Regions from separate parts of the Pseudoduganella sp. genome, predicted to be linked through region 3. Evidence: predicted binding sites of a transcription regulator. Region 3 holds the regulator's gene; each other region holds the start of a gene.

The links. The regulator sigma-54, encoded in region 3, starts transcription at its own class of promoters, with help from an activator protein. The targets are predictions, from matches to a motif close to TGGCANGNAANCTGCTTT.
Positions count from the first base shown of each region.
Region 1: the regulator sigma-54 is predicted to act here: its motif matches at 3,474-3,491, upstream of ACE3TQ_RS17100 (TorF family putative porin).
Region 2: the regulator sigma-54 is predicted to act here: its motif matches at 1,438-1,455, upstream of ACE3TQ_RS22765 (PEP-CTERM sorting domain-containing protein).

Region 1 is NZ_JAYSCO010000037.1:10,675-20,480, forward strand. Features, by position in the region: gene ACE3TQ_RS17075 (MBL fold metallo-hydrolase) at 1-28, opposite strand, end outside; gene ACE3TQ_RS17080 (hypothetical protein) at 38-1,987, opposite strand; gene ACE3TQ_RS17085 (hypothetical protein) at 1,996-2,397, opposite strand; gene ACE3TQ_RS17090 (patatin-like phospholipase family protein) at 2,419-3,006, opposite strand; gene ACE3TQ_RS17095 (accessory factor UbiK family protein) at 3,116-3,358, opposite strand; gene ACE3TQ_RS17100 (TorF family putative porin) at 3,564-4,322, shown strand; gene ACE3TQ_RS17105 (P-II family nitrogen regulator) at 4,335-4,673, shown strand; gene ACE3TQ_RS17110 (ammonium transporter) at 4,694-6,247, shown strand; gene gshA (glutamate--cysteine ligase) at 6,765-8,063, shown strand; gene gshB (glutathione synthase) at 8,165-9,115, shown strand; gene ACE3TQ_RS17125 (PTS sugar transporter subunit IIA) at 9,118-9,519, shown strand; gene ACE3TQ_RS17130 (HPr family phosphocarrier protein) at 9,533-9,802, shown strand.
Region 2 is NZ_JAYSCO010000066.1:6,264-16,069, forward strand. Features, by position in the region: gene ACE3TQ_RS22760 (OmpP1/FadL family transporter) at 1-589, opposite strand, end outside; gene ACE3TQ_RS22765 (PEP-CTERM sorting domain-containing protein) at 756-1,406, opposite strand; gene ACE3TQ_RS22770 (efflux RND transporter permease subunit) at 1,528-4,737, opposite strand; gene ACE3TQ_RS22775 (efflux RND transporter permease subunit) at 4,825-8,037, opposite strand; gene ACE3TQ_RS22780 (efflux RND transporter periplasmic adaptor subunit) at 8,051-9,235, opposite strand; gene ACE3TQ_RS22785 (divergent PAP2 family protein) at 9,451-9,806, opposite strand, start outside.
Region 3 is NZ_JAYSCO010000009.1:18,410-28,215, forward strand. Features, by position in the region: gene rapZ (RNase adapter RapZ) at 1-491, shown strand, start outside; gene ACE3TQ_RS06355 (hypothetical protein) at 451-927, opposite strand; gene ACE3TQ_RS06360 (arsinothricin resistance N-acetyltransferase ArsN1 family B) at 941-1,435, opposite strand; gene ACE3TQ_RS06365 (VOC family protein) at 1,513-1,887, opposite strand; gene ACE3TQ_RS06370 (hypothetical protein) at 2,001-2,366, shown strand; gene ACE3TQ_RS06375 (hypothetical protein) at 2,418-2,744, shown strand; gene ACE3TQ_RS06380 (hypothetical protein) at 2,741-3,532, shown strand; gene ACE3TQ_RS06385 (metal-dependent hydrolase) at 3,537-4,550, shown strand; gene ACE3TQ_RS06390 (Lrp/AsnC family transcriptional regulator) at 4,547-5,008, opposite strand; gene ACE3TQ_RS06395 (enoyl-CoA hydratase/isomerase family protein) at 5,005-6,090, opposite strand; gene hpf (ribosome hibernation-promoting factor, HPF/YfiA family) at 6,167-6,526, opposite strand; gene ACE3TQ_RS06405 (RNA polymerase factor sigma-54) at 6,594-8,081, opposite strand; gene lptB (LPS export ABC transporter ATP-binding protein) at 8,091-8,846, opposite strand; gene lptA (lipopolysaccharide transport periplasmic protein LptA) at 8,849-9,418, opposite strand; gene lptC (LPS export ABC transporter periplasmic protein LptC) at 9,432-9,806, opposite strand, start outside.

The DNA of each region.
Region 1 (9,806 bases), on a different contig from region 3:
CTGGGGGCTGGACGTTGGGCGAGATCATGGCGGTGCCTTAATCGTTGGAGTGGAGCATGCAGAACGGCTCGGGGTTGCCGTCGCCGGACTTGAAGTAGGTTGAGCGCAGGGCCACGCCGGTGTCATAGCGCATGCTGCGGTGCCTGCGCACGGCGGCCAGGCGCTTGTCGTCCAGCAGCGGGCGCTTGATGGCGTAGCGCAGGGTCGGAATCACGCCGCCGTCGTCCTGTGTGTCGCCTTCCAGGTCGAACACCAGGGTGCAGCCGCCGGGGAAGTCGAAGCTGCCCATGGCTTCGTTCTGTTCATCCACCAGCACCTTGCGGCGGCGCTGGGTGATGGAGATGATCAATTGCTTGAGGATGTCGCCGTCGGGCATGACGCGCAGGGTCGGCTGCACCGAGTGCACTTCGAAGCTGGGCAGGCCGTCCTGGCCGTAGTGCAGGCCGGGCACCTTGCCGTTGCGTTTTAGCTCCAGCCCGGTCACCCGCATGAATTCTTCACAGCGGGCGCCGTCGCCGGAGCGCATCATCTCTTCCACGTTGTCGTGGGCGCGGATGCGGGCGCGTTTCAGCGTGTCGAAGACCTTGCTGCGTTTGCGCTGGTAGAGGGACTCCTGCACCAGGCCGCTCAGTTCGCGCGCGAGGGAGGTGAGCACGCTGGTGGGGTCCGGGCTGCCGTCCGCCAGTTCGATGCGCGCATAGGGCCAGCGCAGCTGTTCTTCCGACAGCGTTTTCAGGCCGTCCGGCAGGATGCCCCAGCGGCGGAACGATTCGATCAGCGCCACCCGGTAGCCGTGGCGGTCGTTGGGCACCATGTCGTAGTCGGCGGTGACCAGGGCGCGCAGGTAGTCGCCGAAGGTGATGTCGAAGGGCGGGCAGTAGTCGAGCGCGCGGATCGCCATGTGCAGGAAGGTCTGCGCGGTCTTGGTGGCGACGGCGGCCAGTTCGTCCACCAGCACCGGGTGCAGTGCGCCGTCGGGCAGCTTGCCGGTGCCGGAGCTGGCCAGGCAGACGATGCCGGCACTGCGCAGCTTGTACATTTCGAGGAAGGCGGAGAACATGGCGGCCACCAGGATCGAGCCGCGTTCGTGCGGCTCCAGCGCCTGCGCCAGGCGCGCGGGGTCGGGCTGTACCGGCTGCCAGGCGCCTTTGTCGTCCACGTCGCCGATGGCGCTGCGCAGGGCGCCGTAGCGGCCGGTGGCGACGCCGAATTCGTGCGCCAGTTCGCTCAGCAGCGATTGCGTCTCCAGGTTGCCGCGCGTGCGCGAGACCTGGTGCTTCAGCACTTCGGGGAAGGTGAAGTGCTGGAACAGCGCCACCAGGTCGGAGAACGCTTCGTGGAAGGCCAGCGTATCCGGGTGGTTGTCGTCGATGTAGCGCCGGTGCATGCCGTCCAGCAGGGCGTGCGTGGTCTCGTGCGTGATGATGTCTTGCGACAGGCAGGAGAACACCATGCCGTTCGGGCCCTGGAAGTAGCCGAACAGCAGGGCTTTTTTCTGCGGGCTGTAATAGGCGTTGGCGGCGCGCAGGGCATGCGGGTAGATGCGCAGGGTCTGCACGAACTCTTCGCGCTTGCCGGCGTCTTCGCGCGAGGACCATTGCACCTGGCGCCCCAGCGCGCGCTCGAAGTTGCAGATGGTGTTCATGGCCACGGCGTACACCATCTGCTGGTGGAATTGCGGGTTGCCTTCGGAGGGCGGGTGGCCGTCCTGCGCCAGCAGGTGGGCGCCGTTCAGGTCCACCGGCTCGTACCAGCAATCGCTGGCGGGGTCGTAGTCCAGCACCTCCACGTACTCGCCGCGCGGGCCGGGCTGCAGGTCGCTCTCCCAGGGGATGTTGAAGATGCGGTGGTTGATCGATGCGGTATCGAGCTTGAGCGACAGGCTGGGGTCGAATGCATAGCCGCGCAGGCGGCGGAAGGGCGGGCGCTTGGCGCCCTGTTCGATGGCCTGCTTGCTGTAGTCCTGGCTGCTGGTGGAGGAGTACATGGGGGCTCCTATTGCGCCAGCTCAGGCGCCCAGCGCTGGATGCGCGCGGCTACCAGGGCGCCGCCATGGCGCGCCAGCACGGCGCGTTCGGCATCTTTCAGCGCTTTCAGGTTGGTGGCGATGCTGGAAGCGAAGAAGGAATCGCCAGGCGCCGCCTCGCCCTCCTGGCTGTCGATGGAGAACCATAGCGGGCGCGGGCCGGCGCCGGCTTTGTGGCGGTGCTCCATGCGGTCGAACTGCAGGCCGCGTATCTGTTCCATCATGATGTCCAGCCCTTCCTTCAGCACCAGCGCGCCCGATTCAGTCGGTTCGCTCTTGATGGCATAGGGCTTGCCGCCGTCGCTCACCAGCAGGTAATCGAGCTTGTTCAATGCCGCCAGGCCGGGATTGATGCCGAGGTTGTCGTACATGCCGCCGTCGCTGAGCGTGACCTAGTCGCATTGGGCGGCGTGCTTGTAGACCTTTTCATCCAGCCGCAGCGGCGGGAAGACCGGCGGGAAGGCGGAGGAGGCGGCCACCGCGCGCGCAATGGGGAAGTTGGGGGCTTCGACGAAGCCCAGCTCATAGTCGCCCATCTCGCTCTTGCCGCGCGCGCCGGCGATGAAGGAGAACATATTGCCGGTGGCGAGGTTGGTGCTGTTCAGGTAGATGCGCGGCCCTTCCGCCAGGTCGCCCAGCTTTTTGCCGTGGAACAGGTCGCGCTCGTAGGTGTCGGCCAGCTTGTCCAGGCGCGTATGGAAGGGATCGAGCGTGCCGCCGATGACCGAGCCGACGGCGATGGAACGCGTGGCCAGGTAGCGCTCCAGTTTGTCCAGCGCGAGCGGGTCGTGCCAGTTCAGGGCGACGAAGGCGCCGGCGATGCTGCCGCCGCTGACGCAGGAGATCAGGTCGATCTTGTCGAGCAGCTTGCGCTTGCGCAGTTCGCGCAGCACGCCCAAGTGAAAAGCGGCAGCCCGAAAGCCGCCGCCCGACAGGGTTAGCCCAATGCGCTTGCTGGCGCCATTGATCATGATCGTCATGGGACACCTCCGTAGGAAAGCGCGTGCCCATGGCTTCAGGAATCAACCCGTTACGATAGGGCGATTCCTATAGAGTAGGCAATAATATTGCCTGAAAACTCACCAATTATCACTTGTCGGCCAGCTTGGCTTCCAGCTCGGCCAGGCGCGATTCCAGCAGTTCCAGCTTGGCGCGGGCCTTGGCCAGCATCTGTGCCTGGATGTCGAATTCTTCGCGGGTCACCAGGTCCAGCTTGGCGAAGCCCTGGGTCATCATGGCCTTGACGTTCTTCTCGATGTCCTTGGCAGGCGAGTTTTCAATGACCTGGTTCACTTTTTGTTGCAGGTCGTTAAAGAAGGCATTCATGTCCATTGGCGTAATTCCTGATGTGTGAGGTTCTTGCACCACTACGGTGCGGTTTTGGCTTCAATTGGTGCGAGATGTGGGCAGAACATCAATTGACGCACGTTCCCGGTGGTTATTGGGCTGGCACGCAACCTGCTAATAAGCAGGAAAGCTTGTCGATTTAAGCCTGAATTTTAAACCGCAATAAAAGTTCACTCAAAAGGAAATCGCCATGAATCACAAGAGCAAGAAGCTGGCCCTCACCGCTGCAGTCGCTTTGGCAATGGTATCGATGGGGACTGGCATGGCCCAAGCGGCAGACGCCGCGCCGGAGGCGAAGCCTGACAATGAGATTAGCTTTAATGCTGCCATCACCAGCGATTACCGCTACCGCGCTATTTCGCAAACCCGCCTGAAACCAGCGCTGCAAGGCGGCGCCGACTGGGTCAACAATCCGACCGGTTTCTATGCGGGTGTTTGGGGCTCCACCATCAAGTGGATCAAGGATGGCGGCGGCGATGCCTCCGTTGAAGTCGACGTGTATGGCGGCAAGCGCGGCGAGATCGCGCCGGGCGTGAGTTATGACGTGGGCTTCCTGGCCTACATCTATCCGTCCAACGATCTCAACCCGAGCGCCAATACGCGTGAAGTGTATGGCCAGGTCGGCTATGGCCCGGCGACCCTGAAGTACTCGCACTCGCTGAGCAACCTGTTCGGCTTTGCCGACAGCAAGCACAGTACCTATATCGATGCCTCGGTCAACCAGGACCTGGGCGATGGCTATGTGCTGAACCTGCACGTGGGCCGCCAGAAGGTGAAGAACTCCAGCTTCTACAGCTATACCGACTGGAAGGTCGGCGTAACCAAGGACCTGGGCTTTGCTGCGCTGTCGCTGGCTTATATCGATACCAATACCGAGAACTATCTCGCACCAAATGGCAAGAAACTGGGTAAGGCTGGCGCTGTGCTGACCTTGTCCAAAACCTTCTGAAGAGGCACCCGTATGAAAATGATTACCGCCATTATCAAGCCGTTCAAGCTGGACGAGGTGCGCGAAGCACTGTCCGCGATCAACGTGCAAGGCATTACCGTGACCGAGGTGAAAGGCTTCGGTCGCCAGAAAGGCCATACCGAGCTGTATCGCGGCGCGGAGTATGTGGTCGATTTCCTGCCGAAGACCAAAATCGAGGCGGCGGTGGATGACGCTATCGTGGAACAGGCGATCGAGGCGATCGAGAGCGCCGCGCGCACCGGCAAGATCGGCGACGGCAAGATCTTCGTCTCGTCGCTGGAACAAGTGATCCGTATTCGTACCGGCGAGACCGGCAACGACGCACTGTAAGGGGAACTGTGATGCAATTCATGAAGAAGTTGCTGGCTGCGGGCACCGTCCTGATGGCCTTTAGCGCAGCCCTGCCTGCACTGGCGCAAGACGCCAAACCGGCGGAGGCGCCTGCCGCCACCGCGACCGCCGCTGCGCCGGCTGCTGCTCCAGCCGCCGCTCCTGCGGCTGATGCCGGGGCCGCCGCCGCGCCTGCTGGCGCTGCCACCGCGCCGGCTGCCGAAGCGGCTCCTGCCGCCGCGCCTGCGCCGGTAGCGCAGAAGGGCGATACCGCCTGGATGTTCGTGGCTACCCTGCTGGTCATCATGATGACCATTCCTGGCCTGGCCCTGTTCTACGGCGGCCTGGTGCGCTCCAAGAACATGCTGTCCGTGCTGCTGCAGGTGTTCTTCGTCTTCGCGCTGATCATTGTGCTGTGGTGCCTGTACGGCTACTCGCTGGCCTTCACCGAAGGCAACGCCTACTACGGCGGCTTTGGCCGCGCGCTGCTGGCCGGCATCTACGACCCAGCCAAGGGCTTCGCCATGGCGGCCACCTTCAGCAAGGGCGTGGTGATTCCGGAGTTCATCTTCGTTGCGTTCCAGGGCACCTTCGCCGCCATTACCTGCGGCCTGATCGTGGGCGCTTTCGCCGAGCGCGTGAAGTTCTCCGCCGTGCTGGCCTTCATGGTGCTGTGGTTCACCTTCTGCTACCTGCCGGTAGCGCACATGGTCTGGTTCTGGACCGGCCCTGATGTGATCACTGACGCGGCGAGCGCCGCCACTGAAGCCGCAAAAGGTGGTTTTATCTGGCAAAAGACTGCGCTTGATTTTGCGGGCGGCACCGTGGTGCACATCAACGCCGCCGTGGCGGGCCTGGTGGGGGCGATCCTGATCGGCAAACGCGTTGGCTACGGCCGCGACTCCATGGCGCCGCACTCGCTGACCATGACCATGATCGGCGCATCGCTACTGTGGGTGGGCTGGTTCGGCTTCAACGCAGGCTCCGCGCTGGAAGCTGGCGACATTGCAGCGCTCGCTTTCATCAACACCCTGCTGGCTACGGCTTGCGCCACCGTTTCGTGGGTATTCGGTGAATGGGTCACCAAGGGCAAACCATCCATGCTGGGCGGCGCTTCCGGCGCGGTGGCCGGCCTGGTGGCGATCACCCCGGCAGCCGGCTTCGTCGGCCCGATGGGCGCACTGGCGATCGGCCTGCTGGCCGGTATCGTCTGCCTGTGGGGCGTGAATGGCCTGAAGCGCCTGATCGGCGCCGACGACTCGCTGGACGTGTTCGGCGTGCACGGCGTGGGCGGCATCCTGGGGGCGGTGCTGACCGGGGTGTTCGCTGCGCCATCTTTAGGTGGCCAGGGAATCTGGGACTACGTTACCAATAAGGTAAGTCCAGATTATTCCATTGGCGGCCAAGTTCTCACCCAGTTGACTGCGGTTGGCATTACCATTCTCTGGTCCGCAGTGGTGTCCTTTATTGCTTATAAGCTTGTGGATATTGTCATTGGTCTGCGAGTACCTGAAGAAGAAGAGCGCGAGGGCTTGGACATCACCAGCCATGGTGAGTCCGCGTATCACGCGTAATAAACTAAATAGTTAGATTGTCATCGTTACGCCAGTACATTACATCTGCTGTACTGGCGTAATTTGCTTTTCACATCGGTTTAGGTTTCGTGCGGCAAGCTGCAATGTAGCCGCCGACTGCGCCACCGAAGGCTCCGGCCGCGACCGATGCAAGGCCGCCAAACATTCCGCTTAGTGCCCCACCAATCATGCCTCCGACAACTGCATCGGAACATGGATCTGGTCGTGGGTTGGGAGTACCTCTTGAGCCCATGCCTCCAGATACCTGATTTGCTTCTTCAATAGTTAAGTTCCTCATTGCAACCTCCATAGATGAATTGCTAAGAAACGTCTTGCCCCGGAGGGCAACTTAATCCTGCTACCACGTCCACCTAGCCATCTTGCGATTGAGCAAAGATTGTGGCGAGACGTCGCTTTTGCGGCTCAATTCGCCCTTTTTGTTTAAAAGCATCTTTTATTTGCGCGTTTTGCCCCAAAATGGAGGGTCTGCGAATACCAACATAAGCAAGGAAGCAACATGGTGCCCCACCTCGTCACGGCCCTGACCGGGCCGTTACTGGATCTTGAAGAAAAGATCATTGCCGCGACCCCAGCCATTGAACGGTGGTTCCGCCTGGAGTGGCAGGAACATACGCCGCCGTTCTATGCCTCGGTCGACCTGCGCAATGCCGGCTATAAGCTGGCGCCGGTGGATACCAACCTGTTCCCGGGCGGCTTCCATTTCCTGGCGAACGAAATGGCGCCGCTGTCGGTGCAGGCGGCCATGGCGGCCATCGACAAGTATTGCCCCGATGCGCGCAACCTGCTGCTGATCCCGGAGGTCAAGCCGCGCCATCCGACCTATTTCCAGAACGTGTCCAAGCTGATGCAGATCTTCCGCCAGACCGGGCTGCATGTGCGCCTGGGCTCGCTGGACCCGGAAGTGACCCAGCCCACGCCGCTGGCGCTGCCCGACGGCAACATGCTGGTGGTGGAGCCGCTGGTGCGCTCGCCGAATGGCCGCCGCCTGGGGCTGAAGGATTTCGATCCCTGCACCATCCTGCTGAATAACGATTTGTCGGCCGGTATCCCGGATGTGTTGACCAATCTTCACGAGCAGAGCCTGCTGCCGCCGCTGCATGCCGGTTGGGCCATGCGCCGCAAGTCGAACCATTTCAATGCCTACGACGAGGTGGCGAAGAAGTTCGGCAAGCTGATCGGGGTCGATCCCTGGATGGTCAATCCTTTCCACGCCAAGTGCGGCGGGGTCGACCTGGCCACCGGGGAGGGGCAGGAGTGCCTGGCGTCGTCCGTGGATGCGGTGCTGGCCAAGATCCGCAAGAAGTACAAGGAATATGGGATCAAGGAAAAGCCGTTCGTCATCATCAAGCCGGATGCCGGCACCTATGGCAAGGGCATCATCACCATCCGCGACGCGGCGCAGCTGAAGGAGCTGTCGGACGAGCAGCGGGCGCGCATGACCGTCATCAAGGATGGCAAGGCGGTGACGGACCTGAATATCCAGGAGGGTGTGCCGACCTTTGAAAGCATCAAGGAGGCGTTTGCGGAGCCGGTGGTGTATATGATCGACCGCTACGTTGTCGGGGGCTTCTACCGGGTGCATGGCGAGAAGGGGCCGGACCAGAACCTGAACGCGCCAGGCTCGCAGTTTGTGCCGCTGGCGTTCGCGCAGCAGCATGCGGTGCCGGATGTGAAGGCGAAGCCTGGGACTGCGGCGCCGAACCGGTTCTACGTCTATGGCGTGGTGGCGCGGCTGGCTCTTCTGGCGGCTTCGCTGGAGATGGAGCGCACCGACCCGGATCCGGAGGTCTATTAAACCCGGTAAACCTGGGTCAGACCCAAGGGTCAGACCCTTGGGTCTGACCCAGACTTTCCGGGTTTAGGCTAGAATCAGTTGTTACATTTTTGGACTAATCCATGAAAATCGCCTTCCTCGCCGACCCTTTGTCCAGTTTCAAGATCTACAAGGACTCCACTTTCGCCATGATGGCGGAGGCGGCGCGGCGGGGGCATGAGGTGTATGCCTTCCAGCAGCGCCACATGGCGCTGAAAGACGGCAAAGTCACCGCCCATGTGGCGCGCATCGAACTGACCGGCGATGCGCACGACTGGTACAAGGCCGCGCCGTCGGAAGACACCAGCCTGGCCGCCTTCGACGCTGTGATCCAGCGCAAGGACCCGCCGTTCGACATGGAATACGTCTACGGCACCTACCTGCTGCAGCTGGCGGAACAACAGGGCGCGAAGGTTTTCAACAAGCCCTCCGCCATCCGCGACCACAATGAAAAGCTGTCGATCGCCCAGTTCTCGCAGTTCACCGCGCCGACCCTGGTCACCAGCGACGAAACCCGCCTGCGCGACTTCCAGGCTGAACACGGCGACGTGATCCTGAAGCCGCTGGACGGCATGGGCGGCGCCGGCATCTTCCGCATCAAGGCCGATGGCCTGAACCTGGGCTCCGTGATCGAGACCCTGACCCAGCTCGGCGCCCGCACCATCATGGCGCAGCGCTATATCCCGGACATCGTCAAGGGCGACAAGCGCATCCTGCTGATCGACGGCAAACCGGTGCCCTACGCCCTGGCGCGCATCCCGCAGGCCGGCGAAGTGCGCGGCAACCTGGCGGCCGGCGGCACCGGCGTGGCGCAGCCGCTGTCGCAGCGCGACCGCGAAATCGCCGAGGCGCTGGGGCCGGAATTGGCTGCGCGCGGCCTGTTGCTGGTAGGATTAGATGTGATCGGCGATTACCTGACCGAGGTAAACGTCACCAGCCCGACCTGCTTCCAGGAGATCACACAGCAGACAGGCTTCCAGGTTGCGTCCATGTTCATCGACGCGCTGGAAGCGCGGGCCGGCAAGCAAGGATAAACATGGTAGGGATTTTATTGATGACACATGCGCCGCTGGGCCAGGCTTTCCTGGCTGCCGCAGCGCACGTGTTCCGGGCCCCGGTCGAGAAGCTGGAGGCGATCGACGTGGTGGCGGACCAGGACCTGAACGAGGTGCAGCAGCTGGCGCGGGAAGCGATCAAGCGCCTGGACAGCGGCGACGGCGTGCTGGTGATGACCGACATCAAAGGCGGCACGCCCGCCAATTGCTGTAACAAGCTGGCCGATGCGGGCCAGGTCGAGGTGGTTGCGGGCATCAGCCTGCCGATGCTGCTGCGCGCCATCACCTATCGTACCGATACGCTGGATGTAGTAGTGGAAATGGCCCTGGCCGGCGCGCAGAACGGCGCGGTCAAGGTCGACAATCGTATCCGAGTCAACTAAACAAAACTAAAACATGATTCAGCAAGAACTTGAAATTATCAACAAGCTCGGATTGCATGCACGTGCTTCTGCAAAATTCACCCAGCTGGCAGCCAAGTACCAGAGCGATGTCTGGCTGTCGCGCAACGGCCGCCGTATCAACGCCAAATCGATCATGGGCGTGATGATGCTGGCGGCGGGCAAGGGCGCCAAGGTCCTGCTGGAGGCGGACGGCGCCGATGAACAGGATTGCATCAACGCCCTGACCGCACTGGTCAACGACAAGTTCGGCGAAGGCGAGTAAATGC
Region 2 (9,806 bases), on a different contig from region 3:
CCAGCACGGAACCAGGCACGTCCACGCCCTGGCCCAGGTAGGCTTTCATGAACTCGGCGTCCAGGCCGAAACCGAAGGAGTGCTGCTCGTTCAGCTTGAAGCCAACGGATGGGTTGATGGTGACCGACTTCAGGTCGATGTTGGTCAGCGCGTAGCGGCCGGTCCAGCCGTAGTCATACGACAGCTTGGCGCCGTACGGCACGAAGGTGCCCAGGCCGACGGTCCACTGGTCGTTCAGCTTCTTCGACAGATAGAAGGAAGGCGCGGCCACTGCGGTCGGCGCGTAGTCGTCCAGGCTGGAAACGCCGCCGGTCGGGGTGCCGGTGAAACGCTTGGAGCCGGTGTCCTTGTATTCGGAGTGTGGTACCACGGCAGTGATGCCGCCCACGAACTGGGTGCCATCCAGGCGGGTCAGGCCGGCCGGGTTGGCGAAAATGGTCGACGCATCGGCAGCTTCCGCACCGTTGGCGTCAGCCGTGCCTTGACCGGACACGGACTGGGAACCGAAGCGGTAACCGGATGCATTTGCGGAGAACGACGCGGCGGACAGGGCGGCCGCGACCAGCAGGGTGAGGTATTTTGGGTTCAAGGTAAGTCTCGGCTGTTAGTTATTGATATAGGTTTAACCTTGCGCTGGGGGAAAGGCGCAAGGGCACCGAAGTTTACACTAAAAAGCGCACGGGAGTGCTTTTAAATTGTGAATTGTGTAACAAAAAAGGGCCCGAAGGCCCTTTTTTATCTGGATTTTCTGCCGATTAACTGGATTTGCGACGGCGCGCCACAGCCAGGCCCGCCAGGCCCAGGCCCAGCAGGCCCAGGCTGGCTGGTTCCGGCACATCGGCCGGAGCCACCGCATCCTGCACCAGGATCAGGCGGTCCCAATCGGTGGAGAAGTTCAGCCAGGTCACATTGCCGGCGCGCCAGCCACCGTTCACAAAGTTGACGTCGCCATTGACGTGCCAGCTCAGGCGGTCGTTCTCCGGATTGTCGCTCCAGCCACCGCCACCGGTGTCAGCCGATTCCTGGACGATCTGGTCGCCCAGGCCGGCGAAGCCGATGGACGAGGAGTTGTAATACCATTCGGCGCCATTGGCCGCGTGGGTCTGGTTATGGCCGGTCAGGGTGAACACTTGCTCCTTGCTTGCATAGCTCAGCAGCTTGAAGGTGGTCGCACCGTCTTCGAGCGCGGCAAACATCACGTTCCTGCCGGCCGCAATGCCGCTGATTACATTCGCCAGGTTGAAGCGGGCGGCATAGTCACCGCGGTAGACGATGGACCAGCCGCCGTTCAGCACAGCGTCATAGCTGACATCGTTTTGCACGCCAACAGCGGTGTAGGCCGGACCGGCGTGGGCGACGCCGAGGGTGGCCAGGGACAGTACGGCGGCCAGCAAGGTTTTTTTCATTCGATATCTCCTGTTGATTGATATCAATGTGCAAGCAATAGATGTGCCATCCTTACAAATCAACACCTTAGCTGCAAAGCAATACCTGTTTGTAAAGTTTATCGACAATTTCCACTGGCAATCATGCGTTGCGCACCAACCGCCGCCCAGCCAGCAGCCGGTACACGATCCGATGCGCCAGGCGGAACAGCAGACGCAGCATCAGCAGCGCCAGGATGGCCTCGCCCACGGTCAGCAGGAAGGCGGCCGCCGCGCCCCAGCGCGCATCGCGCCGCAGGAACTTGGCCACCATGCCTTCGCGCGCCTGCTCGATGCTGTCGTAGAAGGTCGGCACCACCAGCAGGGTCAGCAAGGTGGAGGTGATGGTGCCGCCGATGATGGCCACCGCCATCGGGCGGTAGAACTCGCCGCCATTGCCCATGCCGATCGCCACCGGCATCATGCCGGCGATCAGGGCGAAGGTGGTCATCAGGATCGGGCGCAGGCGCATCTGGCCGGCCTGCATCAGTGCCTCCTGGCGCCCCATCCCCTGCTCTTCCAGCTTGCGCGCCGCATCGAGCAGCAGGATGGCGTTCTTGGCCACCAGGCCCATCAGCATGATGACGCCGATCAGGCTCATCAGGTTGAGGGTGCCGCCGGTGACGATCAGGCCAACCACCACGCCGATCAGCGACAGCGGCAGTGACAGCATGACCGCGCCCGGCGCCGTGAACGAGCCGAACTGCATCACCAGCACCAGGTACATCAGGCCGATACCGGACAGCAGGCCGATGCCCATGGACGTGAAGATTTCGTTCTGCTCGCGGCTGGCGCCGCCGACGTCCTGGCCAAAGCCTTCCGGATAGGACATGCTGTCAGCGATCTTGCGCGCCTCGGCCGTCACCTCACCGGGGGAGCGCCCTTCCACATTGGCGGTGACGGAAATGGTGCGCATGCCGTTCTTGTGGCGGATGGTGGCCGGGCCCTTGCCCATGGTGATGCTGGCAATCTGCTCCAGCGGCACCATCTGGCTGCTGCCGGCGACACTGATCGGCAGGCGCGCGATGCTGTCCAGGCCGGCGCGGTCGGCCGGATGCAGGCGCACCGCCACATCGCGCGCTTCGCCGGTCGGGTCGACCCAGTCGCCGACCTCGATGCCGGCAAAGGCCACGCGCAGGGCCTGCGCCGCGTCGCCGGCGGCAATGCCCATCGAATTGGCCAGACCGCGCTGCAGCTCGATCTGCAGCTCGTCCTTCGGATCCTGCTCGGACAGGCCGACGTCGACCGCGCCCGGCACCTGGCGCAGCTTGTCCATGAACTCGTTGGTGATTTCCATCAGCTTGCGCGAGTCGGGGCCGACAAAGTCGATCTGCACCGGCTTGCCGCCGCCGCCGCCCAGGTCATCCACCACCGTGTACTCGCCGCCCACCAGGCCAGCCAGCTTCTGGCGCAGCTCGGAGGCGATCGCCACCGCATCGCGCTCGCGTTCATTGCGCTTGCCGATATTGACCCAGATATTGCCGCCGGCCAGGTTGATATACGCTTCGGTCGATTTCACTTCCTTGATGCCGTGCGCGATGGCCGCCACCTTGTCCATCTTGGTGGTGGTGTACGCCAGGCTGGACGAGGACGGCGTGCGCACGTCGACGCGGATGGTGCCGCGGTCCTGCTTGGGCACGAAGCTGGTGCCGCCCCATTTGGCCTGCAGCACAATGGCGCCGATGAAGCTGGCCAGCGCGATGGCGCCCATCCAGCGGCGGTGGCGCAGCGCCCAGGCGATCACCTTGCCGTAACGGCTGGCCTGCTGGTCGAACCAGTGGTTGAAGCGGTCCAGCTGCCGGCCGATGCCCTTCTTCGGCGCCGTGTGGTGGTCCGGCGGGTCGCCCCAGTAGGCCGACAGCATCGGATCGAGCGTGAAGGAGATGAACAGCGACACCGCCACCGAGCAGGTCACGGTCAGGGCGAAGGGGCGGAACCATTCGCCGGCCAGGCCCGGCATGAAGGCGACCGGGATGAACACGGCCATGATGGAGAAGGTGGTGGCGGCCACCGCCAGGCCGATTTCGGCCGTGCCTTCCAGCGCCGCCGTGCGGCGGTCGGAACCGTTCTGCATATGGCGCACAATGTTCTCGCGCACCACGATGGCGTCGTCGATCAGCACGCCGATGGCGAGCGACAGGCCGAGCAGGGTCATGAAGTTCAGCGTGAAGCCGCACAGCCAGACCGCGATAAAGGCGGCGATCACCGAGGTCGGCAGCGCCAGCGCCGTGATCAGGGTCGAGCGCCAGGAATTGAGGAAGGCGTACACGACGAAGATGGTCAGCACGGCGCCGAACACCAGCGCCTCGATCACATTGTCCAGCGACTCCTGCGCGTTCTTGCCGTCGTCCTCGGTAATGTCGAGCACGGTGCCGTCGGCGGCCAGTTCCTTGTTGATCTCCGCCGTCAGTGCGCGCACCGCTTTGGCCACCGACACGGCGGACGCATCGCGCGCCCGCACCACATGCAGGGCCACGTTGGGCTTGAGGTTCTGCTTGCTGATATTGTTAATCTCGGCAAAGCCGTCTTCGATCTGCGCCAGCTGCCCCAGGCGGATCACCTCGTTGCCGCGGCGCTTGACCACCACATCCTTGAACTCCTCCGGGCGCTCGATGCGGCCCACCAGGCGGATACCCTTCTCTTCCAGCGCGCCGCGCACCTTGCCCACGGGCGCATTGGTGTTCTGCATCTGCAGCGCATGGGTCACCTCGCCCACCGAGACGTTGTATTCGCGCAGCTTGTCGGCCCGCAGCAGCACCGACAGCTCGCGCCGCAGCGCGCCGTTGACGTTGACCACCGCCACCCCTTCCAGGGCGCGGAAGCGGTCGGCCAGCTTGTCTTCGGCCAGGCGCGAGATGGCCGCATGCGACAGGGTCCGGGACGACAGCGCCAGCTGCATCACCGGCTGCGCCGAGGTGTCGATGCGCTGGATCATCGGCTCCCGCATCTCGGTCGGCAATTTATAACGCACCGAGGCGATGGCGTTGCGCACCTCGTCCGAGGCTTCGATCAGGTTCTTGTCGAAACTGAAGCGGATTTCAAACTGGGCGCCGCTCTCGCCCGACGAGGAAAACAGGTCCTGCACGCCGGCGATCGATTGCAGCGACTTTTCCAGGCGGTTGACCACTTCCCGCTCCACCGTTTCCGGCGAGGCGCCCGGGTAAGGGATGGAAATGAACAGCATTGGCAGTTCCACATCCGGCTCGCGGTTCACGCGCAGCTTGGACAAGGCCAGCAAGCCCACCGCCATCATGGCGATGATCAGCACGATCATCGACACGGGGCGTTTGATACTGAAGTTAGAAAGGAACATTGATTAATTTTTTGTTAATTCAAAGGGTAAGAAAAAAGGGCCCGGGGGCCCTTCTTTCGTCCTGCCGCGGCAGGTTCAGGCCAAGGATCAGGCCACTTTCGGCTGGCGGCGGCCGATCACCAGGCCAACCAGCTTCATCAGCAGGCGGAACACCAGGCGCACGAAGGTCAGGGCCAGGATGGCTTCCACAAAGGTCAGCACAAAGGCCGCCGCCGTGTTCCAGCGCTCCTCGCGGCGCTTGTACTTGGCGAACATGCGGTCGCGGGCGATCTCGATGCTGTCATAGAAGGTCGGCACGACCAGCAGCGTCAGCATGGTGGAGGTGATGGTGCCGCCGATGATCGCGACCGCCATCGGACGGTAGAACTCACCGCCCTCACCCATGCCGATGGCCACCGGCAGCATGCCGGCGATCAGCGCGAAGGTGGTCATCAGGATCGGACGCAGGCGCATGCGGCCGGCATGCATCAGCGCTTCCTCGCGGCCGTAGCCCTCCTCCTCGCGCTTGCGCGCCGCATCGAGCAGCAGGATGGCGTTCTTGGCCACCAGGCCCATCAGCATAATGACGCCGATGAAGGACATCAGGTTCAGCGTGCCCTTGGTCAGGATCAGGCCCAGCACCACGCCGATCAGGGACAGCGGCAGCGACAGCATGACCGCGCCCGGCGCCGTGAAGGAGCCGAACTGCATCACCAGCACCAGGTACATCAGGCCGATGCCCGACACCAGGGCGATGCCCATGGCGCCGAACACTTCGTTCTGGTCCTTGCCGGAACCGCCCACGTCCATGCCGAAGCCTGGCGGGTAATCCATCTCGGCGGCCAGCTTCTTGGCCTCGGCGATCACTTCACCGGTGGAACGGCCTTCCACGTTGGCTGCCACGGATACCATGCGCTTGCCGTTCTTGTGGCGGATGGTGGCCGGGCCCTTGCCCATGGTGATCTTGGCGATCTGGTCCAGCGGTACCATCTGGTTGGTGCCGGTGACGGCGATCGGCAGGCGCTCGATGTTTTCTGGGCTGACGCGGTCGTCCGGATGCAGGCGTACCGCCACGTCGCGGGTTTCACCGGTCGGGTCGACCCAGTCGCCCACTTCGATACCGGCAAAGGCCACGCGCAGCGACTGCGCCGCATCGCCGGCGGAAATGCCCATCGAGTTGGCCAGGCCGCGGTTCAGTTCAATCTGCAGCTCGTCCTTCGGGTCCTGCTCGGACAGGCCGACATCGACCGCGCCCTTGACCTGGCGCAGCTTCTCCATGAACTGGCCGGTGATTTCCATCAGCTTGCGCGAATCCGGGCCGACGAAGTCGATCTGCACCGGCTTGCGGGCGCCGTTGTTGATATCGTCCAGCACCACGAACTCGCCGCCCACCAGGCCGGCCAGCTTCTGGCGCAGTTCGACCGCGATCTCGCTGGCGTCGCGCTCACGCTTGGTACGCTTGCCGATATCGACCCAGATACGGCCGCCCGACAGGTTGACGTAGGTGGAGGTGGCCTTGACTTCCTTGATCGTGTGGGCGATCTGCGCGGCCTTGTCCATCTTGGTCTTGGTGTACTCCAGGCTGGACGAGGACGGGGTGCGCACCTCGATCGCGATCGAACCGAAGTCCGACTTCGGCAGGAAGCTGGTGCCGCCCACGGTGAATTGCAGGGCCAGCGCGCCGATGAAGGACGCCACGGCGATCACGGCCATCCAGCGGCGGTGGTGCAGCGCCCAGGCAATCACCTTGCCGTAGCGGTCAGCCTGGTGGTCGAACCAGTGGTTGAACTTGTCGAGCGCCTTGCCGATGCCTTTTTTCGGACGGGTGTGGTGGTCCGGCGGGTCGCCCCAGTAGGCCGACATCATCGGGTCCAGGGTGAAGGAAATGAACAGCGATACGGCCACCGAGCAGGTCACGGTCAGCGCGAACGGACGGAACCACTCGCCCGGCATGCCGCCCATGAAGGCGACCGGGATGAACACGGCCATGATGGAGAAGGTGGTGGCCGCCACGGCCAGGCCGATTTCGGCGGTACCTTCCAGCGCCGCCTTGCGGCGGTCGGAACCCTTCTCCATGTGGCGCACGATGTTTTCACGCACCACGATGGCGTCGTCGATCAGCACGCCGATCGCCAGCGACAGGCCGAGCAGGGTCATGAAGTTCAGCGTGAAGCCGCACAGCCAGACCGCGATGAAGGCCGCGATCACGGAGGTCGGCAGCGACATCGCGGTGATCAGGGTCGAACGCCAGGAATTGAGGAAGGCGTACACCACGAAGATGGTCAGCACGGCGCCGAACACCAGCGCCTCGATCACGTTGTTCAGCGAGCTTTGCGCATCCTCGCCGCCGTCACGGGTGATTTCCAGCGAGTTGCCCAGGCCTTCGGCCTTGAACTCCTCGTTGATTTCATCGGTCAGCTTGCGCACCGCCTTGGCCACCGACACGGTGGACGCATCGCGTGCGCGGATCACGGCCAGGCCGACGTTCGGTTTGCCGGAACGCAGGCTGACGTTGTTGATGTCGGCAAAGCCGTCTTCGATGGTGGCCACCTGGCCCAGGCGGATCAGCTGGTCGCCGTTGCGCTTGACCACCACGTCCTTGAATTCCTCCGGACGCTCGATACGGCCCACCAGGCGGATCGCCTTCTCTTCCAGGTCGCCGCGCACCTTGCCTACCGGGGCGTTGGTGTTCTGCATGCGCAGCGCATTGGCCACCTCCGCCACCGAGACGTTGAACTCGCGCAGCTTCTCGGCGCGCAGCAGCACCGACAGCTCGCGCCGCAGCGCGCCGTTGACGTTGACGATCGCCACGCCGTCCAGCGCGCGGTAGCGGTCGGCCAGCTTGTCTTCCGCCACACGCGACAGCACCGCGTGCGACTGGGTCTTGGACGACAGCGACATTTGCATGATCGGGTCGGCCGAAGTGTCGATACGCTGGATCATCGGCTCGCGCATCTCGGTCGGCAGCTTGTAGCGTACCGCCGCGATGGCGTTGCGCACCTCATCGGATGCTTCGATCAGGTTCTTGTCGAAGTTGAAGCGCATCTCGATGGTGGCGCTGCCCTCGCGCGAGGTCGAGTAGGTGTCGGTCACGCCGGCGATCGACTGCAGCGATTTTTCCAGGCGGTTGATGACTTCGCGCTCGACCGTCTCCGGCGACGCGCCAGGATACGGGATGCTGACGATCAGCAGCGGAATCTCGACGTCCGGATTCTGGTTGACGCGCAGCTTGGACAGGGCCAGCAGGCCCATCGCCATCATCGCCACGATCAGCACGATCATGGCGACGGGGCGCTTGATACTGAAGTTAGACAGGAACATGGTTTAGATTCCTTTAGTTGCCCTTGCTGGCGCCGGCTGGCAGGGTGGCCGAAGCAACGGCTTTCGGCGCTTGCATCTCGACCTTCTGGCCATCGCGGAAGCTGGAGGCCGGGGTGCGCATGACGATGTCGCCCGTGGCCAGGCCGGTCTGCACCTGCCAGTTGCCGCTGCGCGCATCGCGCGCGCCCATCTGCAGCGGGGTCTTGGCCAGGGCCTTGTCCTTGATCTTCCACACATAGGTGGTGTCGCCCTGCTTGACCAGCGCCGATTCCGGCACCATCAGCGCGGAGGTCGATTCGGCCTCGATGCGGCCTTCCGCAAACAGGCCCGCCACGCGCGGCAGGTTCTTGTCGGCGAATTCAACCAGCACTTCCACCTGGCGGGTCACAGGATTGGCGGCCGGATCGACGCGCTTGACCTTGCCCAGGAAATTCTGGCCCGGGTAGCCGTTGATCGAGAACACCACGCCCTGCCCTGCCTTGACCACGCCCACCGAGTCGGCGGAAACGCGGCCTTCAAAGCGCATCGAGTTCGGATCGACCACTTTCACCAGTTCCTTGCCGATCTGGGCGGTGTCGCCGGCCGACACCTTGCGCTCGGAGACGATGCCGTCGAACGGCGCGCGCACCAGGGTGCGGGTCAGCTGCTGGTTGGCGGTGACCAGGCGGGCGCGTGCGGCGGACAGGTCGGACTGCGCATTATTGCGGCGCACTTCCGCGTCCTCCAGCACTTGCGAAGACACCATGCCGGACGCCTTCAGCGTCTTCTGGCGCGCCAGCACGCGTTCGGCCTGCTCCAGCGACTGGGTCGAGGCGCGCACCGCTTCCTGGGCCGAGGCCAGGTTGTCGCGCAGCGCGGTGTCGTCCAGGCGCACCAGCAGGTCGCCCTTCTTGACAGCTTCGCCATTTTCTTTAAGTACTTGCATGACCACGGCACCGACTTCGGCGCGCAGGTCGGCTTTGCGCTCCGGCTGGATGGAGCCGGTGACGACCGGACCGGAGGCCAGCGCATTGCTTTCCACCTTCACCAGATCCTCAGACGAAACCTGCAGCGTGGCCAGCTTCTTTTCTTCGCCCTTGCCTTTGGCATCGGCCGTAGCGGACGCGCTAGCCTTGCCGGCTTCCGGCGCCTTGTCGGACTTGCCGCAAGCGACCAGCGCAGATGCAACAGCGAGAGCTAATAGGGTTTTACGCAACATGAGAATCTCCAGTGTGGTGGACAGCTTATTTATATATTCGAGTGCATACTTCTGCAGCGTGCAAAAGTATCCTTTTTGAGGGGCTGAGAGTCAATTCACCACGGGCCAGACTGCGGGTTTTTGGTGCTGGACTGCAGGATTCGCGGATAAACCGCAAAAATGGTGAATAGGCGGGAGGGTGGGATTAGTACACATATGTACTAATCCCAGGGCTTTTAGCGCGGAAACAGGGCGAAAACCAGGTGGCCGATGGCGATGCCGGTCGCCAGGCCGCCGGTAATCTCGATCACGGTATGGCCCATCCGTTCGCGCAGCCATTTATGGTCCGTGGCATCCTTGGCGAGCCGGTTGATGGCGGCTGCCTGGCGGCCGACGTGCTGGCGCAGGCTGTTGGCGTCGATGATGACGATGAAGCACAAAGCCACCGCCACGCCGAAAGCGGGATGACCCATGCCCTCGCGCAGGGCGATCAGGGTAGCCATGCTGGACACCACGGCGCTGTGGTTGGACGGGAAACCGCCATTGCCAACCAGGTTGAAAGCCCATTTGCGGGCCTTGATGCTGTTAATCA
Region 3 (9,806 bases):
GCATTGCCGAAGAGCGCGAACGCCTGTCGGCCATCCAGCAGCTGGGCCATGTTATCGACACGTCGGAGATGAGCGCCAACAAGCTGCGCGCCTGGATCAAGGACCTGGTGCAAAGCGAAAACGCGCCGCTGACGCTGTTCTTCGAATCGTTCGCCTTCAAGCTGGGCGTGCCGCTCGACGCCGACTTCGTGTTCGACGTGCGCGCCATCCCGAATCCCTACTACGACCTCGCACTGCGCCCGCTGAACGGCCGCGATGCGCCGGTCATCGCCTTCCTCGACGCGCAGGAAAGCGCCGAGGAGATGTTCCAGGACATCAAAGGCTTCGTCGCCAAATGGCTGCCACACTTCAAGAAGGACAACCGCTCCTACCTGACCGTGGCGGTCGGCTGCACCGGCGGCCAGCACCGCTCAGTGTATATGGCCGAACGCCTGGCGCGCCACTTCGCGCCTACGGAGACGGTGGTGCTGCGTCACCGCGAGCAGTCATAAGCTGCGCCAGCTTGTAAGGCCCATACCAGCGCGTGCTGTCGATGACGCCGCCGCGCGACACCACCCACACTTCCGACAGGTCGCAGCGCATAACAGCGCTGCGGAAGGTATTGTCCGGCATGGCCATCGGCTGCACCGCCTGGAACATGCCCTGTTCCGGCGGCAATTGCTCCGCCTGTGCCGCCGCGAACAGCGGCAGCGCCGCCACTGCGCCATACAGCGGCGGCGGGGCGGCGCCCAGCTTCGGCACTTCCACCTGCAGCGGCGCCTTGCCGGGCAGGGCAACCGTTCGGGTCTCGGTGGGCGGCTGGTAGAGCGCCGCGACTTCCGGGCATTGGTTCGCCAGCGCGATGGCGCTATCCAGCGGCAGGCGTGCAGGAGCGGCCGAAGCCAGCAGCGGCAATGCGGCCAGCGCCGCAAGAGTGGTCTTCTTCATGCCCGCAGTGTACTCACTCAAGCCTGAGCTGCCAATAACTGACGTCGATCCAGCGGCCGAATTTGCGGCCGACTTCCTTGAAGGCGCCGACGGGCTGGAAGCCCATCTTTTCATGCAGGCCCACGCTGGCCTCATTCGGCAGCGCCACGCCGCCGATCACGAGATGCACGCCGCTCTGGCGCAGCAGGTTGAACAAATGCTGGTACAGCTTGCGCGCGTAGCCTTTGCCGCGCGCATCGCGGTGCAGGTAGATCGAGCTTTCAACGGAGAAGCGGTAGGCCGAGCGTTCCTTCCATTTGCTGGCATAGGCGTAGCCGAGGATCTTGCCCTCCTCTTCCAGCACCAGCCAGGGCAGCTTGGAGGAGATCACTTTGGTGATACGGTGCGCCATATCGTCGATGCCGACTTCGGCTTCTTCGAAGGTGATGGTGGTGGTGGCGACGTAGTGGTTGTAGATTGCCGCGACGGCGGCGGCATCGGCCGGGTGGGCTGAGCGGATGGTGGCCATGTGCGCTTGGGTAAAGTGGATGACCCAAGCGTTATTGCAAAATGCGGGCCAGCCACCCGGCCGGCCCGTGCACCAAATCAGGACAGCCAGTGCACCACTTCGATCGTGTGCTGGTCCGGATCGGTGATCATTGTTCCAAAATAGCGCTCATTGACGTCGGGCCGCAGGCCTGGCGTGCGCAGCGAGGTAGCGCCCTGCGCCATGGCGTTGGCGTGGAAGGCGTGGGTCGCCAGCTGCGATGGCGCTTTGATGGCGATGTGCCCGCGCTGGCCGATCAGCGGCGCGTCGCCCTGCGCCGGGTAGATGGCGAAGGCCCAGTGGCCGTCGGCGCCGAAAATGGCCTGGCCTTCGTCCTGGTGCTGCACGCTGTAGCCGAGCGGCTCCAGGCAGGCTTTGTAGAACTCCACGGCGCGCGGCAGGTCGCGGGTGGCGATGGATACGTGGTCAATCATGATGCTCTCTCCTTTCAAACGGCAAGCGCTCATGGTAAGCATCGTTGCTGAGACGATTTCCCGAATTCATTCATGGCAACGGGAATTTTTCTCACGTGCTAGCATGGCCTGTTATGAACACGCTACTTTGGATTCTTGCCGCGCTGGCGACGATCACCATCGTGTGGGCGGTTGCCACGCCCTACCGTCCGGCCACGGCGCAGGTTTTCCCCGACCATACGGAAGACTTTTTCCGCGATCCCGCGAACTTTGTCGGCGTCCCCATCGAACGCATCTTCGCCCAGGTCGGCCGTCCGCTCGACTACGATGACTGGGACTGGGGCCGGCTGGTCTACGATTGGCGCACTGCGCGCAGCCGTATCCGCCTGGTGACGCGGGGCGGCTATGCCATCTGCGTCCAGTTCCTCGACCCTGCCGACAAAAGCCGCTTCGGGACGGAGCTGGAGACCGTTTGGGAAAACAAGGAGTCTTTGCCCTAGCCAAGGCGCACGTTTAACCAAAGCGCCCGCTTTTTGATTTATCATCAAGCCATGGTCTCCCTATTGCTCGCAGCAGCGCTGGGCGCTGCACCTCCTGCACTGGATCCGCTCTGGCAATGCACGGCTGCGCATTACCGCGCCTTCGTGTCGCCGTCGGGTGCGCGAGCGCAGTGGCCAACTGTGCCGAAACTGCCGGAGCATTTGCGCGAGACGCGCCATATCACGCTCTCCACGCCTGGCATCGCGCCGGGCGGCCGGGCGCATATGATGTTTGTCGATAGCGCGGCAAAAGTCGTGTACATCGTGCAGACGTCCGGCCCGGCCGACACCGAAGTGGTATTCGGCCCGCTGCCGCCGGTCGAGTGCCCGCCGGCGTGATCCGCAAGCTGCGCACGTTCCTGCCGCTGCTCGGCGGCATCCTCGCGCTCAGCATCGCGGCGGCAATGCTGTCGCGCTGGCTCGACGCACCGTACCGCACTACCCTGCTCGGCATGATGCTGGCGGCTTACGCCTTGCTCCACGTCTGGCGGCTGTTCCAGCCAGACCTGCGCAGCGAGCGCAAAAAGACGAACGACCGCGTTACGCGGACCGGCCAGCTGCTGGTCAACGGACCGGTGGCGGCGCTGTTGGTGGGGCCTGTGCTGGTCATGCAGGCATTCTTCGCCGTTGAACCGCCGCTACCGCAGTTCGCTGCGCTGGGCGCAGGCTTTGTGCTGGCCTGGTGCTGGTGGTCGCTGGCGGTCCATCGCTGGCGCATCTGGGCGAGGGCTAAGGGCATGTCGGCGGCAGAGGTGCAGCGCTATGGCGAGGCGGCGCGGCTATTGTGGCCGCGCGGGCATTTTTTTGAACGTACTGAATGGGAGAGATGGACTATGCAAACGAGTCCGATGAAGGCTTTTGGCATCGCGACATTGGCGGCACTGGCCTGGTTCACAGGCGTGGTGCTACTGCTGGGCGGCGCCGAGCCTTCACCGGCTGCACATATTGCGGTCGTGGCGCTGCCCTTTATCCTGTGCGGCGCTTTGCAGTACCTGCTTAGCCGCACGGCGCAGCTGACGCGCTTGCGGCGCGGGATCCAGGTGATCGTGGCGGCCTTGCTTGCGCCGACCATCGCCACTTCGGTCCTCTGGTTTGTCATGGTCTTTGTTTTCGGACGCGCAGAGTAACGCCGTGCCGACCATCCTTTCGCATCCTGCCGTGCCGCTGGCGCTTGGCCTGGCGCTTGGCCGGGGGCGGATCTCGCGCAGGCTGCTGGCCGTCGGCATGCTGGCATCCATCGTGCCCGACCTTGACGTTGTCGCTTTCCGGCTTGGCATCGATTATGCGCACCAGTTCGGCCATCGCGGCGCGTCGCATTCGTTGGCGTTTGCCCTGGCGCTGGGCGCCCTGGCTGCGCTGGCCGCGCCGTGGCTGCGGGCGAAGCGCTGGGTCGCCATGGCTTTCGTGGCACTGGCCTGCGTATCGCATCCGCTGCTGGACATGCTGACCACCGGAGGACTGGGCGCGGCGCTGTGGTGGCCGCTCAGCGAGCAAAGGCTTTTCTTCCCGCTGCAGGTGATCCGGGTTTCACCGCTGACGCTGGAGACCTTCTTCGGGCCGCGCGGCCTGGTGGTGCTCCGCTCCGAGCTGCTGTGGGTCTGGCTGCCCTGCCTTGCGACGATGCTGGCCGCCTATGCACTGCGGACACGCCCACCGGCTTTCCACGCCACTCCGCACGGCGTCTTCCAGCCCATCGACAAGGCGCGCGAGGCGACCATTTACGGCGCCACGTTTGTGCTGCTTGTGGCCTGGCATATCGCCGGCGACGGCCGGCTGCTTGGCTCGATAGGAGTGATCGCGGTGATGGGCATGGTGCGCTACTTCCAGCTGCGCCGCAGCGGCCCGGACGGCGCGCCTATCGTGGCGCTGCACGCCGGCGCACTGCTGTTCGCCAATCCAGGCTTCAGGAAATCCGTGGAGCGCATCCCGCTGGCCGCGATCGAGCAAGTGAAAATCTACGGGCCGCACGGCAACCGCTACTACCGCTTCCTGCTGGCGCAGCGCGAGGCGCTGACACTGGCCTTGCTGCAGCATCGCGCTGCGGAGGATGCGGTGGCGAACTTCCTCCAGCAGGCCTTGCCGGGCAAGGTCGTCATTGCGCCGGCGCCCGCCACGTTCTTCGAGCAGGTGCGCGGGGACGCTTAGAGCGTCAGCTTGGTCTCGAACTTGGAGCAGTTCATGGCGAACAGGCTCTTCACGTTGACGACGTTGTGGTGCGAGGTGAATTCACGCCGGGTGAAGTTGCTGTACTCCTCCATCGATTCCACCGTGACGATCAGGTGGAAGTCGAATTCGCCCGCCACTTCGTAGCAGGACATCACTTCCGGCTGCAGCCGCATGCGCTGTTCGAACTGCTTGAGGATATCGGTATTCTGCTTTTCCAGTTCGATCGAGACGAACACCGTCAGCGGGCGTCCTGCCAGCACGCGGTCCACCAGCGCCACGGCCTTCACCAGCACGCCATCGGCGCGCAGCTTCTCGATGCGGCGCTGGCAGGTGGCGACGGAAGAATGCACGCGCTCCGCGATTTCGCGCAGGGGCGTGCTGGCATCGTCTTGCAGGATATTGAGGATGCCGCGGTCGATCCGGTCCAGCTCCCTCATGCCAGGTGGCGCAGCGGGTGCGCCCAGGCCGGCCAGCAAGGCTCGAAGAAGCGCGCCACCATCTCCGGCGTGACCTCGGCCAGCGTGGCGGGATTCCAGCGCGGCTGGTTGTCCTTGTCGATCACCAGCGCGCGCACGCCTTCGAAGATCTCGCCATGCTCGAAGTTGCGGCGCACCAGGTTGCGCTCCATGCGCAGGCAGTCGGCCACGTTCAGCGCGGCGCCGCGCCTGAGCAGCTCGTGCGTCACGCACATCATCAGCGGCGAGCGCAGCTCCATGGCTTTCAGCGACTTCTGCGCAAACGGGCTGCTGTCGCCGCGCAGCGATTCCATGATGGCGGGCACGCTGCCGGCGGCGAAATGGCGATCGATCAGGGCGCGCTGCTTTTCCAGTTCGCTGTCGCCGGCAAAGGCATTGTGCGGGCCGGCGAACACCGCGATCGCATCGCGCAGCGATGTGCCGGGCGTGGACTCGACCAGAGCGGTCAGCGCGGCCAGTTCCGTCTCCGGCACGAAGTAGTCGGCCAGGTCGAGGTAGAGCGCGTCGGCGGCGCCCACGGTCAGGCCGGTCAGGCCCAGCCACATGCCCAGCTGGCCCGGCGCATGCGACAGGAAATGGCTGCCGCCCACGTCCGGGAACAGGCCGATATTCACTTCCGGCATGGCCATCTTGGTACGGCCGGTGACAATGCGCACGCCACAGTCCGGGCCGCCCTGGGCAATGCCCATGCCGCCGCCCATCACCACGCCATCCATCAGCGCCACATAAGACTTGGGGTAGAAATGGATCAAATGGTTCAGCGCATATTCTTCGGTGAAGAAGTCTTCCAGCAGCGCGCTGCCGCCTTGCGGATTGGCACGGCCCACGTCGTGGAAGAAGCGGATGTCGCCGCCGGCGCACAGCGCGCGTTCGCTGCTGCTGCGCACCACCACGGCCGCCACGGCGGGATCGTCGCGCCAGGCCAGCAGGGCCTGCGTCATCGCGCGCACCATGTCGAGGGACAGCGAGTTGAGGGCTTTGGGTCGGTCCAGCGTGATGAAGCCGGTGCCGTTCGTGATCTGGGTGTGGACGTATTCGCTCATGCAAATATTTTAACGCACGACGGGCGCAAAAAAGGGCGCCAATTGCGCCCTTTGGTGTGCTTACACGGCCAGTCCTTTACATGGCGGTGGGTGGTGCTTCGTACGTGTCCGGGAAGTGCTTAATGGCCGCATGGTTATGGTTCTGCACACGGTCTTTGTACTTCATGACCTGGCGATCCAGTTTATCGATCAGGGTGTCGATGGCGGCGTAGAGGTCTTGCGACAGGCTTTCGACGTATACAGTTTTGCCAGACATGCGCAGGTTGATTTCCGCTTTCTGGCGTTTCTCTTTCTCGGTGAGGTTATCTACAGTCAGGATGACAGCAATATCGATTACTTGATCGAAATGGCGCTTGACTCGTTCCAGCTTGTTCTGCACGTATTCGCGGATGGCTGGGGTCACTTCGACATGATGTCCACTGATGGTGAGATTCATACACACTCCTAAAGATGATGTCGCTCTCGAGTTCGTGCACGCCATGGCGCACAGAGGAACCCATGCACTACAAAGATTTGCGGAGGCTTACCGGAGGGATTTTCAACGCTTCTCGATATTTGGCAACAGTCCGTCGCGCAATCACCATGCCTTGTTCTCCCAGCATGTCCGCAATCTTACTGTCGGATAAAGGATTTTTAGGGTCTTCTGCTCCTGTCAATTGCACAATCAGCGCCCGTATCGCAGTCGAGGAAGCCTCACCCCCGGCTTCGGTCGCGACGTGGCTGCCAAAGAAATATTTCAACTCAAACATGCCATGCGGGGTGAGCATATATTTTTGAGTTGTAACACGGGAAATAGTGCTCTCGTGTAGTCCCAGTGTATCAGCTATTTCACGCAACACAAGGGGGCGCATCGCCACCGCGCCGTGGCTGAAAAAATTCTTTTGTCGTTCTACTATCGCTTCCGCCACGCGCAGGATGGTGTCGAAGCGCTGGCGCATATTTTTGATCAGCCACTTGGCTTCCTGCAGCTGGCCGTTCATCTGCGATTCGCTCTTGCCCTGCTTGAGCAGGTTGGCGTACAGCGCGTTCACGCGCAGGCGCGGCACCACGTCGTTGTTCAGGGATACCACCCAGCCGCCGCGGCCCTTCTTCACGATCACGTCCGGCACCACATAGTCCGATTCGCCGCAGTCGAACTCGGCGCCCGGGTGCGGGTTGCACTGGCGGATCACGGCCTGCGCCTCGCGCAAGTCTTCATCGTCGCAGTCGAGCGCTTTCTTCAGCTTGGTGAACTCGCGCTGCGCGAACCAGGCCAGGTGCTTTTCGACAATGGTCAGGGCCATGCGGCGCGTCACCAGCGGCACGCCGGGCATGCGCTTGATTTGCAGCGCCAGGCACTCGGACGCATTGCGCGCGCCCACGCCGGGCGGGTCGAAGCTTTGCAGCAGCACCAGGGTGCAGCGCAGGTCGTCCAGTTCGATTTCCAGCTCGGGCGGCAGGCGCTCGAGGATTTCTTCCAGCGGCTCTTCCAGGTAGCCGTTTTCGTCCAGCGCGTCGATCACCATCTCCATCAGGGCGCGGTCGCGCGGCTCCTGCACGGTGACGCGCATCTGTTCCAGCAGGTGTTCGCGCAGGGTGCAGCCGGAAGCTTCCAGCTGCGGGCGGCTGTCTTCGTCGTCGGCCGACTTGCTGCCGGCGCTGGCGCTCCAGTCGGTGTCGTCGCTGCCGTTGCCGATGCTGTCGCCGTCGCCGGCTTCGTATGCATCGCCTTCGGCGGCGGCGGCGGGGCCATCCGCGCCATCCGGGGCCGGGGCCTCCGGCGTGGCCACGGCATCGTTGCCGGCGCCCTGGCTGATGGCGCCATCGGCCAGCAGGCGCACCGAGTGGTCGAGCGGATCGTCCAGGCGCTCCAGCATCGGGTTGTCGCTGAGCAGCTGCTCCAGTTCCTGGTGCAGCTCCAGCGTCGATAGCTGCAACAGGCGGATCGACTGCTGCAGCTGCGGCGTCAGCGCCAGGTGTTGCGAGGTTCGCAGTTGCAGTGTCTGTTTCATGGCCTTCGCTTACATGCGGAAGTGTTCGCCGAGGTAGACCCGGCGCACGGATTCGTTGGCGATGATATCGTCCGGTCGGCCCGAGGCCAGCACGGCGCCCTGGTTAATGATGTAGGCGCGGTCGCAAATACCAAGGGTCTCACGCACATTATGGTCGGTGATCAGGACACCGATATTGCGCTCCTTCAGGAAACGTACGATACGTTGGATTTCGATCACGGCGATCGGGTCGACGCCGGCAAACGGTTCGTCCAGCAGCACGAAGCGCGGGTTGGTGGCCAGGGCACGCGCGATCTCCACCCGGCGCCGCTCGCCGCCCGAGAGCGACAGGGCCTGGTTTTCGCGCAGCTTTTCAATCTGCAAGTCAGCCAGCAGGGCTTCCAGGCGCTGGTCGATGTCGGCCTTGCTCAATGGCTTGCCGTCGACCTGCTGGATTTCCAGCACGGCGCGGATGTTCTCCTCCACCGTCAGCTTGCGGAACACCGATGCTTCCTGCGGCAGGTAGGAAATGCCCAGGGTGGCGCGCTTGTGGATCGGCAGGCTGGAAACGTCGGTGCCGCCAATGTCGATGGTGCCGGCGTCGGACGCCACCAGGCCCACGATCATATAGAAGGAGGTGGTCTTGCCGGCACCGTTCGGGCCCAGCAGGCCGACCACTTCGCCGCAATCGACTTGCAGCGACACGTCGTGCACCACCTGGCGCTTGCCGTAGGATTTCTGGAGGCCGCGCACGACCAGCGTGCTGGCGCAGGTATTCGCTTCCATGCTTATTTTTTCTCTTGCGTTGCAGGCGGGGTTGCCGGAGGTTCGGTGCGCGAAGGCTGGATCACCATGGTGCCGCGGCCGCCGCCCGGCTTGCTTTCGCCGGTGGCGCTGTTGCGCACGCTGAAGAACTCCTTGCGGCTGTCGTAGGAGATGAATTCGCCCTGCACTTCGTCGTTCTGCTTGCCGCCTTCAATGCGGCGGATCGAGGCCTTGCTGAACATCTTCACCATCTCGGCCTGCTCGTCGTACTCGATGCGTTCAGCATCGCCTTCCACCCACAGGTCGCCGGCGCCGTCGCGCTTCTGGCGGAAAGTGGCTTTCTTGCCTTCGCCGAACAGGGTGACGTGCTTGTAGCCTTCCGGCGTCTGCTTGACGAAGGCGCGCTGCGCCGTCATCGCCAGCGTGCCGCGCGTCAGCGTCACGCCCCCGGACAGGATGGTGACCTGCTTGACGTCGTCGATATCGAGCGCGCCATAGCTGATGTTCATCGGTTTGTAGGAGTCGGCCTTTTCCGCCAACGCCGGGGCCGCGAGCCCCAGCAGCAGGGCTGCCGACAACAGTAATCGTTTCATAGTCTTTCCTTGTTTATTGTGCCCGCGGCGGCAGCACCAGCGTGCCGTTGCCTTCCAGGTGTATCTGGCGCGTCGCATTGTTGGCGCGCATGCTGTTCGCGGTGGCGACCGAGTCGCCCAGTTTCATTTTCACCGGCCGGTCGGTTTCCATGCGGTCTTCGTCCGGGAAGATCACCAGCTTCTCCGTGGCCAGGTGCAGCGACTGCGCCTGCGGCGAGGCCGCGCGGTCGATGCTGACCTTGCCGTTCAGGGTGATACGGCTGTTGGCCTCGTCCACCCGCGCCGTATTCGCCAGCATGTCCAGCGGCGGCGTCTCACCCGACAGGCTGCGCACGCGCGGCTTGTCGATCTCCGACGAATCGTCGATCGGGCGGTGGGTCAGCTTGTC